Regions from separate parts of the Microlunatus spumicola genome, predicted to be linked through region 1. Evidence: riboswitches for the same ligand, from Rfam matches in the RefSeq annotation. Region 1 holds a riboswitch; the other holds the start of a gene.
The links. A riboswitch is a leader RNA that binds a small molecule or an ion and turns the genes downstream of it on or off. The one in region 1 is predicted to bind S-adenosylmethionine.
Positions count from the first base shown of each region.

Region 2: another riboswitch for S-adenosylmethionine. It lies ahead of thrC (threonine synthase); the one in region 1 lies ahead of ABD665_RS06435 (amino acid ABC transporter permease).

Region 1 is NZ_BAAAYR010000001.1:1,417,683-1,424,579, reverse strand. It holds partial or broken gene ABD665_RS06450 (alpha,alpha-trehalose-phosphate synthase (UDP-forming)) at 1-853, opposite strand, end outside; gene otsB (trehalose-phosphatase) at 1,051-1,884, shown strand; gene ABD665_RS06440 (GNAT family N-acetyltransferase) at 1,896-2,639, opposite strand; SAM riboswitch class IV at 2,739-2,851, shown strand; gene ABD665_RS06435 (amino acid ABC transporter permease) at 3,112-4,107, shown strand; gene ABD665_RS06430 (amino acid ABC transporter ATP-binding protein) at 4,104-4,904, shown strand; gene ABD665_RS06425 (transporter substrate-binding domain-containing protein) at 5,002-6,015, shown strand; gene ABD665_RS06420 (FAD/NAD(P)-binding protein) at 6,351-6,897, shown strand, end outside.
Region 2 is NZ_BAAAYR010000004.1:680,883-687,779, forward strand. It holds gene ABD665_RS16070 (RecQ family ATP-dependent DNA helicase) at 1-1,959, opposite strand, end outside; gene ABD665_RS16075 (pyridoxamine 5'-phosphate oxidase family protein) at 2,128-2,640, shown strand; gene ABD665_RS16080 (oxygenase MpaB family protein) at 2,652-3,491, shown strand; gene ABD665_RS16085 (MoaD/ThiS family protein) at 3,544-3,819, opposite strand; gene thrC (threonine synthase) at 3,816-5,102, opposite strand; SAM riboswitch class I at 5,117-5,228, opposite strand; gene ABD665_RS16095 (hypothetical protein) at 5,331-5,852, shown strand; gene ABD665_RS16100 (hypothetical protein) at 5,880-6,302, shown strand; gene ABD665_RS16105 (ExeM/NucH family extracellular endonuclease) at 6,381-6,897, opposite strand, start outside.

The sequences.
Region 1 (6,897 bases):
CCACCAGCTCGCCGAAGGCCTGGATGCGCTCCGGGATCCCCTTGGTGTAGTCGAGCCGGTCCACCCCGAGGAACAGGGTCTTCGGCTCGCCGAGGTCGGCCCGGATCTCCGCGGCGCGGGCCGCGGTGGCGTCGCTCGACGCCAGCTCGTGCAGCGAGGCCGCGGCGATGGAGATCGGGTACGCCCGGGCCATGACGGTGCGGCCGTCCGCGGCGTGCACGTGCTCGCGGCGGGTCTCGAGGTGCAGCCGCTGCCGGACCAGGCGGAGGAAGTTCTGCGCGCCGCCGCCCAGCTGGAAGCCGACCAGGTCGGCGCCGAGGAGGCCGCGCAGGATCTGGTCGCGCCAGGGCAGCTGGATGTAGAGCTCGGTCGGGGGGAAGGGGATGTGCAGGAAGAACCCGATGTTCAGGTCGGGGCGTAGCTCGCGCAGCATCTGCGGCACGAGCTGGAGCTGGTAGTCCTGCACCCAGACCACGGCGCCCTGGTCGGCGACGTCGGCCGTCCGGTCCGCGAACCGCTGGTTGACCCGGACGTACGCGTCCCACCACTCCCGGCGGAACTCCGGGGGAGCGACCACGTCGTGGTAGAGCGGCCAGAGGGTCGCGTTGGAGAAGCCCTCGTAGTAGTCCTCGATCTCCTGCGCCGACAACGGCACCGGGACGAGCTCGAGCCCGTCGTTCTCGAAGGGGTCGAGCACCTCGTCGGGTGCACCGTGCCAGCCGACCCACGCGCCGTCGTGTGAGTGCATGACCGGCTCGAGCGCCGTGACGAGCCCGCCCGGCGACGTGCGCCAGGTGACGGTCCCGTCCGGGTTCTCGACGCGGTCCACCGGCAACCGGTTGGCCACCACCACGAAGTCCGCCTTGCGGGTCGGCCGTCCTCCCGTACGAGGCTCTGCGTCCCGCCCGGTGCCGTTTCCCGCGCCCTGCCCTGCTGTCCCGGACGTCACCGTCGCTGTTCCTCCACGACGCCGAGGGTACGGGGAGGAACGCCCGCCCAGCCGCGCGGGAGCGGTGGGCGAGGGGCCCCGGCGTCTGTCAGGCTTCGGCCATGACCTCCGATGCGCTGGCGCAGACCCGGCTGCAGGCGGTGCTCGAGCACCCCGGGGAGACCCTCGTCGGGATCGACTTCGACGGGACGCTCGCGCCGATCGTGGCCGACCCCGAGCAGGCGCACGCCGACCCCCGTGCGGTCGCCGCGCTGGCCCGGCTCGGCAACCTGCTGGGCACGGTCGCGATCGTCACCGGCCGTCCGGCGCGGACCGCCGTCCGGCTCGGCGGCTTCCGGGGCGTGCCCGGGCTCGGCCACCTCGTCGTCCTCGGCCAGTACGGCGTCGAGCGCTGGGACGCGGCGACGGACGAGTTCGTGATCCCGCCGGACCCGGGCCAGGTCGCGGCGCTGGAGCAGGAGATCCCGCCGCTGCTGGACCGTCTCGGCCAGGGCGCCGCGCACGTGGAGCACAAGGGCCGGGCGGTCGTCGTGCACACCCGGCAGCTGCCGGACCCGGACGCCTCGTACGCCGCCCTCTCCGGTCCCCTGAACGACCTCGCCGAGCGTCACGAGATGGTCGTCGAGCCCGGCAAGAACGTCCTCGAGATCCGTTCGCCGGGCATCGACAAGGGCGTGGCCCTGCGCGCCATCGTCGAGGAGACCGGCGCCCGTCAGGTCGTGTTCGTCGGCGACGACCTCGGCGACCTCCCGGCCTTCCGCCTCGTCGAGCAGCTGCGCCGCGAGGGCCGTGGCGGCCTGCTGGTGTGCTCGGCCTCCCACGAGGAGGACGCGCTGTCCGTCCTCGCCGACGTCGTGGTCGAGGGGCCCAGCGGCGTCGCGACCTGGCTCGAGCAGCTCGCGGACGCGCTCGAGACCCGCCGCGACGCCCGCTGAACCCCGCGGGGTCAGACGGCGCGCAGGGCCGCGAAGTCGACCTCGCGCCGCAGCACGAAGCCCATCGCCAGGTAGAGGTCGATCGCGCGGGTGTTCGCGGCCCCGGTGTGCAGGAACGGGGTCTCCCCACGCTCGCGGACCAGCTGCGCGACGCCGCGGACCAGCCGGGACGCGAGTCCCTGCCGCCGGTACGCCGGGTCCGTGCAGACCGCGCTGATCTCGGTCCAGCCGGCCGGGTGCAGCCGTTCGCCGGCCAGGGCGACCAGACGGCCGTCCCGGTGCAGCCCGAGGTAGGTGCCGAGCTCGTACGTGCGCGGGCGGAAGGGCCCCGGCTCGGTCCGGAGCACGAGGTCCACCGCCTCGGCCGCGTCGGCGGCGCCGACGACGAACGCGTCGTCCGCCGGCGCGGTCCGCAGGGCGTCGGTCGCGACGAGCTGGACGCCGGGGATGACGCCGTCCGGCACCCAGCCGGACGGGAGGTCGCCGACGAAGCCCGTCGGGCCGGACAGGACGGCCACCTCGTCGACCGCGTAGAGGCTCCGGAGGTCCCGCCACGACCGGGGGTCGGCCGGGTCGGCGACCGCGGCGAAGGGGGAGACGTCCGCGGGGTAACGGCGCGCCAGGCCCGAGCCGAGCGCGAAGTGGGCGTGCGGCCCGATGAGCGAGGCCCACGGCGCGGCGTCCAGAGGGTGCGGCGAGAAGGGGTTGGAGGAGGGTGCGGCAGGGCCGGACCCGGCCCGTACGGTCGCGGTCATGCGGCCCAGAACCTCGGGCCGGACCGGGCTATTCCGCTATTCCCTACAATTCCTGCAGGGTTTGACACGGACGCACGCCCGGCCCTAACGTTCTGCCCAGGTCACGAGAATCAGCGACAAGCCCTGGCTGGCTGATCGGCAACCCTCGCAGCGGCGGTGGGGTGCCCCAGGTGACGACCCGGCAGGGGGAGCACCCCCGGCAAGCGCCCGGCCTCGACCCCGAGGCCCCGTCGACAGGTCCTGATGATGATCGCGAGCCCCGACCGCCTCCGCGGCCGCACCACCCTGGCGTCCCGACGCCCCGGCGACGCGTGTCGCCGCGGGTGTCCGGGCGCGATGCCCGGGCGGCCCGGACCGACCCGCGGTCCGCGCCGCTGAGCCTCGCGCTCACCCCTGCGCCCCACCTCTTCTCCACCCCCTCCTCCCACCCTGCCGGCCCGTCCACGGGCTGCCGCACGCCTTCGAGGTCTTCGTGAGCCTGAGCACCGAACCCCGTCCACCCCAGGACCTGCGCCCTCCGGGCACCGGTCCGACGCCACCGCTCCAGCCCGTGCCGACGGCGCTCCAGGACCTGGCGACCGCGCGCGTCGTCCCGCTGCGCCGGCCCTGGCGCTGGGTCGCGAGCGCCGTCGTGGTCGTGCTGCTCGCGCAGGTCGTCCAGGGGCTGGTCGCCAACCCGGCCTACCAGTGGGACGCCTTCGGCTACTGGTTCTTCCAGCCGGTCATCCTCGAGGGCCTCGTCGTCACGCTGAAGCTCACCGCGTGGAGCGCCGTCATCGGCTTCGCCGCCGGCGTCGTGCTGGCGCTGATGCGGCTGTCGCGGAGCCCGGTGCTGGTGAGCGTGAGCTGGGTCTACGTCTGGATCTTCCGGTCGGTCCCCCTGATCGTGCTGCTGCTGTTCCTGGCCAACGCGACGGCGCTCTACCCGAGCCTCGGCCTGTCGGTGCCCTTCGGCCCGCAGCTGTTCAGCATCGACGCCACGCAGCTGCTCAGCTACGAGGCAGCGGCGATCATCGGGCTCAGCCTGAACGAGGCCGCGTACGCCTCCGAGATCGTCCGCTCCGGCATCATCTCCGTGGACCCGGGGCAGAAGGAGGCCGCCAGCGCCCTCGGCCTGCCGCGGCACCGGCGGTTCACGCGGATCGTCCTGCCGCAGGCGATGCGGGCGATCCTGCCGACCTACGCCAACCAGCTGATCGGGCTGCTCAAGGGCACCTCGGTCGTCTACATCACGTCGCTGCTCGACCTCTTCGGCCAGGTCGAGACCCAGGCCAGCACGAACAGCGGGGAGGTCATCCCGCTGCTGATGGTCGCCACCGTCTGGTACGTCGTCCTCACGACGGTGCTGTCGGTCTTCCAGTACCTCGTGGAGCGCCACTTCGCCAGGGGCGTCACCGGTCGCGACACCCGTACGAGGGCCGAGCGCATCGCCTCGGCCGTCCGCACCCGCCGGGGGGTCGCCCGATGAGCGCGGTCGCCGTGACGGAGACGGTCGCGCCGACCACGACGCCCGTGGTCGAGGTCCGCGGGGCCACGAAGTCCTTCGGCGCCAACCGCGTGCTCGACGGCGTCGACCTCGACGTCGAGGCCGGCAAGGTCACCGTCGTCCTGGGGCCGTCGGGCTCGGGCAAGTCGACCCTGCTCCGCTCGATCAACCACCTCGAGAAGCTCGACGCCGGGTTCGTCAGCGTCGACGGCGAGCCCGTCGGGGTCAAGGTCGTCCGCGGCCGGCTGCACGAGCTGAGCGAGCGCGCGATCCTGCGTCAGCGCGCCCGCATCGGCTTCGTCTTCCAGAGCTTCAACCTCTTCCCGCACCTCACGGTGCTGGAGAACCTCGTCGAGGCACCGGTGGCGGCGCTCCGCCGCGACCGGGCGGAGGTGCGGGCCGAGGCCCGGACGCTGCTCGAGCGGGTGGGGCTGGCCGACAAGGTGGACGCCTACCCGCGCCAGCTCAGCGGCGGGCAGCAGCAGCGCGTGGCGATCGCCCGCGCCCTCGCGCTGCGGCCCCGGCTGGTCCTCTTCGACGAGCCGACGTCCGCGCTCGACCCCGAGCTCGTGGGCGAGGTCCTCGCGGTGATCAAGGACCTGGCCGCAGCCGGTACGACGATGATCATCGTCACGCACGAGATCGCCTTCGCCCGCGAGGTCGCCGACACGGTCGTCTTCCTCGACGCCGGCCGGGTCCTCGAGCAGGGGCCGCCGGAGCAGGTCCTGAACCGGCCCCGGCACCCGCGCACCGCCGCGTTCCTCAGCCGCGTCGGCTGACCCGCGCGCCGGTCGCCCGGCCGGTCCGCGCACCTCTCGCACCACCCCTCTGTCGATCGTCACGCGCGCCCCTGCGCACCCGTCCCAAGGAGCACCCATGTCCCACGTCCCCACCAAGGCCCTCGGCGCCGGCCTCACGGCCGCTCTCGTCCTGGCCCTGGCGGGCTGCTCGTCCGCCGGGACGGCCGGCCCGCGCGCCGCGGTCGTCGGCGCCGACGGCAGCACGACCGTGGTCGTCGCCGACAACACGACGACCGCCACCCGCACGGAGATCACCGTGCAGGCCCAGCCCTCCCTGCGCGACGAGCTGCCCGCCGCCGTGCGCGACCGCGGCACCCTCGTCATCGGCGTCGGCGCCCTGCCGGCCGGCTTCCCGCCGCTCGCGTACGTCGGCGACGACCACAAGACGCTCACCGGCGCGGAGCCCGACCTCGGCCGGCTGGTCGCCGCGACCCTGGGCCTCGAGCCCGACCTGCAGAACAACGCGTGGGAGAACATGTTCGTCCGCCTCTCCAGCGGCCAGCTCGACGCGGGGTTCTCGAACATCACGGTCACCGAGGAGCGCAAGCAGAAGTACGACTTCGCCTCCTACCGCGACGACAACCTCGCCTTCGCGGTCCGCAAGGACGACCCGTGGACCTTCGACGGCGACCCGGGCGTCCTCGCCGGGACGACCGTGGCCGTCAGCTCCGGCACCAACCAGGAGAAGATCCTGCTGGCCTGGCAGAAGAAGCTGCGGGCGGAGGGCCAGGACTTCGAGGTGCGCTACTACAAGGACAACAACAGCGTCTACCTCGCGCTCGCGTCCGGCCGGATCGACTCCTACTTCGGCCCGAACCCGGGCATCGCCTACCAGGACCAGCAGTCCGCCGGCACGAGCACGCCGACCCGTACCGCCGGCACCTACTCCGGCGCCGGCGACACCCTGCAGGGCCTGATCGCGGCGACGACCAAGAAGGACAGCGGGCTCGCGAAGCCGGTGGCCGACGCGATCAACCACCTGATCGAGACCGGCCAGTACGACGCCTGGCTCAAGGCCTACAACCTCCAGAACGAGGCCGTGAAGTCCTCCGAGATCAACCCGCCCGGTCTTCCGCTGGATGACGCCTGAGCGAGCCCGCGCGGGCGCTCCCTGAGCCCTGTCGAAGGGCGAGAACGCTCCCTGAGCCTGTCGAAGGGCCCTCGAGGAGGTGGGGGTTCTTCCTGGGCCGAGACGCCGACCCGTTCCGGGCCCTTCGACAGGCTCAGGGAGCGTTCTGCGGCTCAGGGAGCGTCCGGTGGGTTCCCTGCGTTCTTCACGAGCAGAGCGCCAACCCGTTCCGGGCCCTTCGACAGGCTCAGGGGACGTTCCGGGAATGCGGACGGGCATCCGTCCGCTTCCCTTCCCGAGTAATCCTGTAGACATTGTGCTCAGCGTCCCCGCTGGGCCGACCACGAGGAGAGCTGATGGCGACGCCGGACGACCGTACGGGCCTGGTGCTCGTGCTCGTCGGCATGGGGCCCCGCGGGGCCGGCCTCCTGGAGCGGCTGGTCAGCAACGCCGCCGCCGAGGGGACCGGGCCGGTCGAGGTGCACCTGGTCGACCCCTACCCGGTGGGCGGGGGCCGGGTCTGGCGCTCGGCGCAGTCGGAGCTGCTCCGGCTGAACACGACGACCGAGGACCTCACGGCCTTCGTCGACCAGAGCGTCGCGATGGCCGGGCCGGTCACCCCGGGCCCGACCATGGCCGAGTGGTGCCTCACACACGGAGCGGACTTGGACGACCCGGTTTTCGCCGCCGAGGCCGCGACCGTCGGGCCCCTCGACTTCCCGACCCGGCGCCTGGCCAGCGCGTACTTCGACTTCGTCGTCCGGCGCACGCTCGCGCGGCTGCCGGAGGGGATGACCCTCGTCACCCACGCCCAGCGTGCCGTCGACCTGCGCTCGACCGGTCCCGGGGACGACGGGCGCGAGCGCGTCGTGCTCGAGGACGGCGAGGAGATCGTCGCCGACG
Region 2 (6,897 bases), on a different contig from region 1:
GATGGTGTCGTCCACGAGCAGCACCGGCCCGTCGAACGTCACGCCCTCACGGACCCGCGTCCGCATGGTCAGGTCCTTCACCCGGGCCGACGAGCTGGCGTCGACGGCCGGCAGCGGTCCCCCGACCTCCAGGGCGTCGACGAACGGCAGGCGCCCGATCCGGGCCAGGTGCTCGGCCACCGAGGTGACGAGCCGCGGGAACCGGCGTGACGGCATCGCCACCACCGCGACCGGGCGCTGCCACGTCTTCGACCAGCGCTTGAGCACCTCGACGCAGCCCTCGAGCACGACCGGCGGGGCCGCCTCGTCGGTGCGCCACAGCCGAGCCAGCTCGGTGCTCCAGGCCGGGTCGTCGGCGAACGCCAGCGCGCGGCCCGGCTCGAGGAACCCGATCTTGCCCTTGCGCTCGACCCCGCTCGGCCACAGCTTGCGCGGCTCCACGATCACGTCCTGACCGCGGAAGAACGTCCGGGCCGCGGCCACCGACTCCTCCGACGGGCGGGCGCCCGGGGCGGGCAGTCGCCCGGTGCAGACCGAGCAGCGCCCGCAGCGGTGCGGGTCGGGGTCGTCGAGGGCCAGCTGCAGGAACTGCATCAGGCAGCCCTCGCCGTGGGCGTACGAGCGCATCAGGTCCGCCTCGGCGGCCCGGACCTGCCGCAGCGCCGACCACTTGGCCTCGTCGTAGTACCAGCCCTTGCCGGTGGCCACCCACCCGCCGGCTCGACGCTCGACCGCCTCGTCGACGGCGAGGATCTTGAGCAGGCCCTCCAGCCGGCCCCTGCGCATCCCCGTCGCCGACTCGATGGTCGGCAGCGACTGCGCCTCCGCGCCGAGGACGTCCAGCACCCGCTCGACCTGCTGCTCGTCCGGGATGCCAGCGGTCGCGAAGTAGTCCCAGATCCGCTCGTCTGACTCGGCCGGCACGAGGACGGCCACCGCGTCGTCCAGCGCACGACCCGCACGGCCGACCTGCTGGTAGTAGGCGACGGGCGAGCTCGGCGAACCCAGGTGGATGCAGAAGGCCAGGTCCGGCTTGTCGTAGCCCATGCCGAGCGCGGAGGTGGCGACCAGCGCCTTGACCTTGTTGTCCCGGAGCCGGTCCTCGAGCTGCTCGCGGTCCTGGCTCTGCCCGGAGTAGGGCGCGACGTCCAGCCCCTGCTCGGTCAGGAACGCCGATACCCGCTGCGTCTCCGCGACCGTCAGGACGTAGACGATGCCCGAGCCCGGCAGGGTGCGCAGCGCCTCTGCGACCCAGGCGTACCGCTCCAGCACCGACATCGACGGCACCACCGAGAGCGTCAAGGAGGCACGGGCCAGCGACCCGCGGAGCGTCACGGTGTCGTCGCCGAGCTGCGCCGCGACGTCGGCGGTGACCCGCTCGTTGGCCGTCGCGGTGGTCGCCAGCACGGGCGTCCCCGGGGCGAGGCCGAGCATGCTGCGGGTGAGCCGCTGGTAGTCCGGCCGGAAGTCGAAGCCCCAGTCGGAGACGCAGTGCGCCTCGTCGATCACGAGCATGCCGACCGAGCTGAGCAGGTCGGGCAGCTGGGCGGCGAAGGCCGGGTTGGAGAGCCGCTCGGGCGAGATGAGCAGCACGTCGATGGTCCCCGCCCGCACGTCGGTCAGGACCTGTGCCCACGCGTCGAGGTTCGTCGAGTTGATCGTCGCGGCCTTGAGCCCCGCCCGCTCCGCGGCCGCGATCTGGTCGCGCATCAGCGCCAGCAGCGGGGAGACCACGAGCGTCGGCCCGGCGCCCTGCTCGCGCAGCGCAGCCGTCGCGGCCCAGTAGACGGCGGACTTGCCCCAGCCCGTGGCCTGCACGACGAGCACCCGGCGGTGCCGGACGACGAGCTCCTCGACCGCGCGCACCTGGTCGGCGCGGGGGCGCGCGTCGGGACCGGCCATCGCCGCGATCACGCGTTCGAGGACCTGGGCCGCGCTGCTCGTCGTCATCGTGCTCATGCTTCCATCCTGGTCGGCGTGCGCCGAACCAGCCGCCCGTCGCCGCGCCTGTGGACGGCGCCGCGGCCGAGGTGCAGGCCCTGTGGACGACCGGCACGCCGGGTGGACCTGTGAGTAGACCGAGAAGTCCGGCTCCGAGGCGTCCGCGCGCGCCCGCGCGCTGAATCAATGAACGTGACTTCTGACCACGACACGTCCGCCAGCCCCGCCAAGGTCGCGGACCTCGCCTCCGACATCAAGTTCGCCATGCTCACCACCGTCGACGCCGACGGCGAGCTCGTCAGCCGGCCGATGGCCCACCAGGAGGTGGAGGCCGACGGCGACCTCTGGTTCTTCTCCTCGCGCGACTCCCGCAAGGTCGAGCACGTCCGCAGCAACCCGCACGTCGCGGTGACGCTGGCCTCCAGCAGCACCTGGGTCTCGATCAACGGCTCGGCCGCGGTCGTGGACGACGTCGAGAAGGCCAAGGAGCTGTGGTCGGTCGACATGGAGGCCTGGTTCCCGCAGGGTCCCGAGGACCCGTCGATCGTGCTGATCAAGGTCAGCGGCGAGACCGCCGAGTACTGGGACGGCCCGGGCGGCCGCGTCTCCTCGGTCCTGAGCCTGGCCAAGTCCAAGCTCACCGGCCAGCGCTACTCCGGCGGGGAGAACGAGAAGGTCGACCTGGGGACGGCCGACTAGTGGTGGTCGCGATGGTCGAGGAACGCGCCGACGCCGGACTCTACGGCCCGGACTCCGTGACGTGGCGGATCCACGGCAACCAGTCGATGGCGCTGGCCGGGTTCCGTGCGCTGTCGCTGCAGGCGGTGCACCCGCTCGTGATGGCCGGCTTCAACGACAACACGGTCTGGTTCGACGACATGTGGGGCCGGCTCCAGCGGACGGGCGACTGGGTGGCCACGGTCACCTACGGCACGACCGCCGAGGCCGAGAAGGCCGGCCGGGTCCTGCGGCGCATCCACGCCGCGCTCCCGCCGGGCGTCGAGCCCGAGTCGGGGCTCCCCTACCGCGTCGACGACCCCGAGCTGCTGCGCTGGGTGCACGTGACCGAGACCGAGTCGTTCCTGTCGACCTACCGGCGCTGCGGCGGGATCCTCCGTCCGGGCGAGGGCGACCAGTACGTCGACGAGATGCGCGCGAGCGCCGAGCTCGTCGGGCTCGAGCGGCACACGGTTCCCGCCTCCGAGGCGGACATCGAGGACTACTACGCGTACGTCCGTCCGCAGCTGCGCGTGTCGCAGGTGGCCCGGCGGAACACGCTGAAGTTCATGCTGCCGCCGATGCCCCGCTGGGTCCGTCTCGGCACCCCCGCCCGACCGGCCTGGGCCGGGATGGTGGGCCTCGGCCTCGCCATGCTCCCGCCGTGGGCGCGACGCCTCTACGGGCTCCCGGGCCTGCCGACGACCGACCTGCTGGCCACGGCCAACGGGTACGCCGTGCGCCGCGTCCTGTCCACCGTGCCGCTCGTGATCACGAGCAACCCGGCGTACGGGCGGGCGCTGCGGCGGACCCGAGGGCCCGTCGCTGCCTGAGGGTTGAGGACGTGTCTCCCCGCTCCACCGGGCGCAGGCGGGGAGACGCGTCCTAGCCGCCCGCGACCGCCGGGATGATCGAGACCGCGCCGTTGTCGGGCACCTCGGCCTCGAGGCCACCGATGAACCGCACGTCGTCGTCGCCGACGTAGACGTTCACGAAGCGGCGGAGCGCGCCGTTGTCGTCGACGATCCGGGCCTTGAGGCCCGGGTAGTCGGCGTCGAGGGACTCGAGGACGTGAGCCAGCGTGTGACCGCTCGCCTCGACCTCCTTCTGCCCGCCCGTGTAGGTGCGCAGGATGGTGGGGATGCGGACGTTCGCACTCATGCGGTGTAGCCCTTCCAGAAGTCGGTGAACGCCTCGTAGCGCGGCGGGATCGTCGTCTTGGGCCCGACGTGGCCGGCCACGGCGTCGAGGGTCTTGAGCCCGTCGCCGGAGTTGATGATCACGGTCTCGCCGTCCGGGTCGAGGTCGCCGTCGGCGATGAGCTTCGCCGTCACGCCGACGGTCACGCCACCGGCGGTCTCGCCGAAGATGCCCTCGGTCCGGGCAAGCCGGAGGATGTTGCGGACGACGGTCTCGTCGTCGACGTCGGCGATGCGGCCGCCGGTGCGGCGGACCACGTCGAGCACGTACGGCCCGTCGGCCGGGTTGCCGATGGCGAGCGACTTGGCGATCGTGTTCGGGCGGACCGGGGCGACGACGTCCTGGCCGGCCTCGTACGCCTGCACGATCGGCGAGCAGCCCGTGGCCTGCGCCCCGAAGATGCGGACCGGCTTGTCCTCGACCAGCCCGAGCTTGATCAGCTCGGAGAAGCCCTTGTCGATCTTGGTGAGCTGCGAGCCGGATGCGACCGGGATGACCAGCTGGTCCGGCAGGCGCCAGCCGAGCTGCTCGGCGATCTCGTAGGCCAGCGTCTTGGAGCCCTCGGCGTAGTAGGGCCGCACGTTGACGTTGACGAACGCCCAGCCCTCCTCCTCGCCGGCGATCTCGCTCGCGAGCTTGTTCACGTCGTCGTAGTTGCCCTCGATGGCGATCAGCGTCGTGTCGTAGACCGCCGAGGCGATGATCTTCTGCTGCTCGAGGTTCGACGGGACCAGGACGACCGAGCGGATCCCGGCGCGGGCGGCGGCGGCCGCGACCGCGTTGGCCAGGTTGCCGGTGGAGGGGCAGGCGAGGACGTTCAGCCCGAGCTCGCGGGCCGCCGAGAGGGCCACGGCGACGACGCGGTCCTTGAAGGAGTGCGTCGGGTTGCCCGAGTCGTCCTTGACGTGCAGCTTGCGCAGCCCGAGGTCGGCGGCGAGGTTGCCGGCGTCGACCAGGCGGGTGAAGCCCGGGTCCGTCGAGCGGAACGTGGCGATGTCCGCCGGGACGGGCAGCAGCGGCGCGTAGCGCCAGATGCTCTTGGGGCCGGCCTCGATCTGCGCGCGGGTCACGCGCGGGAAGTCGTAGCCGACCTCGAGCGGGCCGAAGCACTCCATGCAGGCGTAGAAGGGGCCGAGCGGCGACTGCGCACCACAGGCACGACAGGCGAGGTGGGTGGCGTTCCCGAAGGCACCGGCGCGGACGCCGACGGGCGGGAGAACCTGGGTGTCGAGCACCGCGGTCATGACGTATCAGTCCTTCGTCATCTGTCTCGCGCGACGTTCGCGCGAGCCGGAAGTGGCACCGTGTCTGCTGGTCAGCCGGTTGCCGGGGAGTCGACGGGCCGTTCCCTCGTCCCCTCTTGATGTGAGAAGAACTCTAGGCGGCAGTCGGCCGATCACGGGCGTCGCCGTCCGGATGCTGAGCCGGCTGACCAGCATGCGGACGGCCCTCCCGAGGTCTACATTCGCGACGTGGGACACGAGCCGCCGGTCGTCGAAGCAGGCGTCGCGAGCGGGCTCTGCCGGGCCCAGCGGGCGCGCCGCCTCGCCAACCTCCTGAACCTCAGCACCCCGCTCGGCCTCGCCGTCGCCCGCGCCGGCGGGGCCCGTCGGCGACCGGGGCCGTACGGGCTGGTGCTCGCCGAGGGCTACGGCTTCCGGTTCCCGGTCGCGGGGGCCTTCACGGTCGGCGACGTGATCGTCACCGCGAGCACGTTCGACGCCCTGCTGCGGCGCCATCCCGGGCTGCTCGCGCACGAGGAGCGGCACAGCCGGCAGTACGCCGTCTTCCTCGGCCTGCCCTACCTGCCGCTCTACACCCTGGCCATGGCCTGGTCGGTGGTGCGCACCGGCGACCGGTCGTCCCGCAACGTCTTCGAGCGGCACGCCGGCCTGCTCGCCGGGGGCTACGTCGAACGGCCGGCGCAGCCCCTGACCGCGACGCTCTCCGGCGCCGTGAACCTGCTGAGAACCCGCCGCAGCCCGCGTCGCTGACCTTCGTCCCCGGTACGTTTCCCGACCGTGATCATCTGGTCCCGCTGGGGCATCCTCATCCTCGTCGCCGTCGGCCTGGGGGTCGGCACCGGCGCCCTGCTCGACGCGCTCCTCCTCCCGGGCCGCACGAACGGCCCGAGCTTCAGCATGTTCATGGGCGTCGGGCTGATCGCGGCCGCGGTCTACACCTACCTGCTGGACCGCTACGTCCTCCGGCCGCACCTTGACAAGCCGCAGCAGCAGTTCGTCCTGCAGCCCCTGCCCGAGCGGGTGGGCAACCAGACGCACCGGCAGATCCCGGTCGTGAACCCGCAGACCGGGCAGCCGGTCTACGTGCAGCCGCGCTCGAGCCTGTTCTTCGTGCCCGTCCGGATCTGGCCCTTCGTGCTCGCGGGCATCGGGATCCTCGTCACGATCGTCAACGCCATCGCCCTCATCGCGCGCGGCTGAGCGGTCGTCCGAAGGCCGGAGAACGACGAAGGGCCGGCCGGGTCGCCACGATCCGGCCGGCCCTCGAACGGGCTGGACTCAGCCCACGATCACCGGGATCGTCACCGTCGTCCCCGTGTCGGTGGTCAGCACCAGCGTGCCGGCCCCCTTCGCGGCCTCGGCCGGCACGGCCAGCGCGATCGTGGCCTTCCCGTCGGCCGCCGGGCTGGTGCCGATCGCCGTGCCGTTCAGCGTCGCGGTCACCGTCGAGGTCTGCTCGTCGGAACCCTTGTACGCGCCGTCCTTCGTCGGACGGCTGCTGAAGTCGAGCGAGGACAGCGTGAAGGTCGTCGTCCCGCCCGCCGTGAGCGTGCTCGGCAGCGGCGAGACCGCGACCGCCTGCTTGGCGAACGACGGGCTGACCGGCGTCTCGGCCTTGATGTAGTCGGTCCACGAGTCGAGGTCCGACAGGCCGGTGTCCTTGCTGTTCTTCCCCTCGCCGAACACCCGGAAGTTGTCCCCGCCCGCGGCCAGGAAGCTGTTCGTGGCCACGCGGTAGGTCGCCGCCGGGTCGATCGGCTTGCCGTCGACCGTGACCGACGTGATGCGGCTGCCC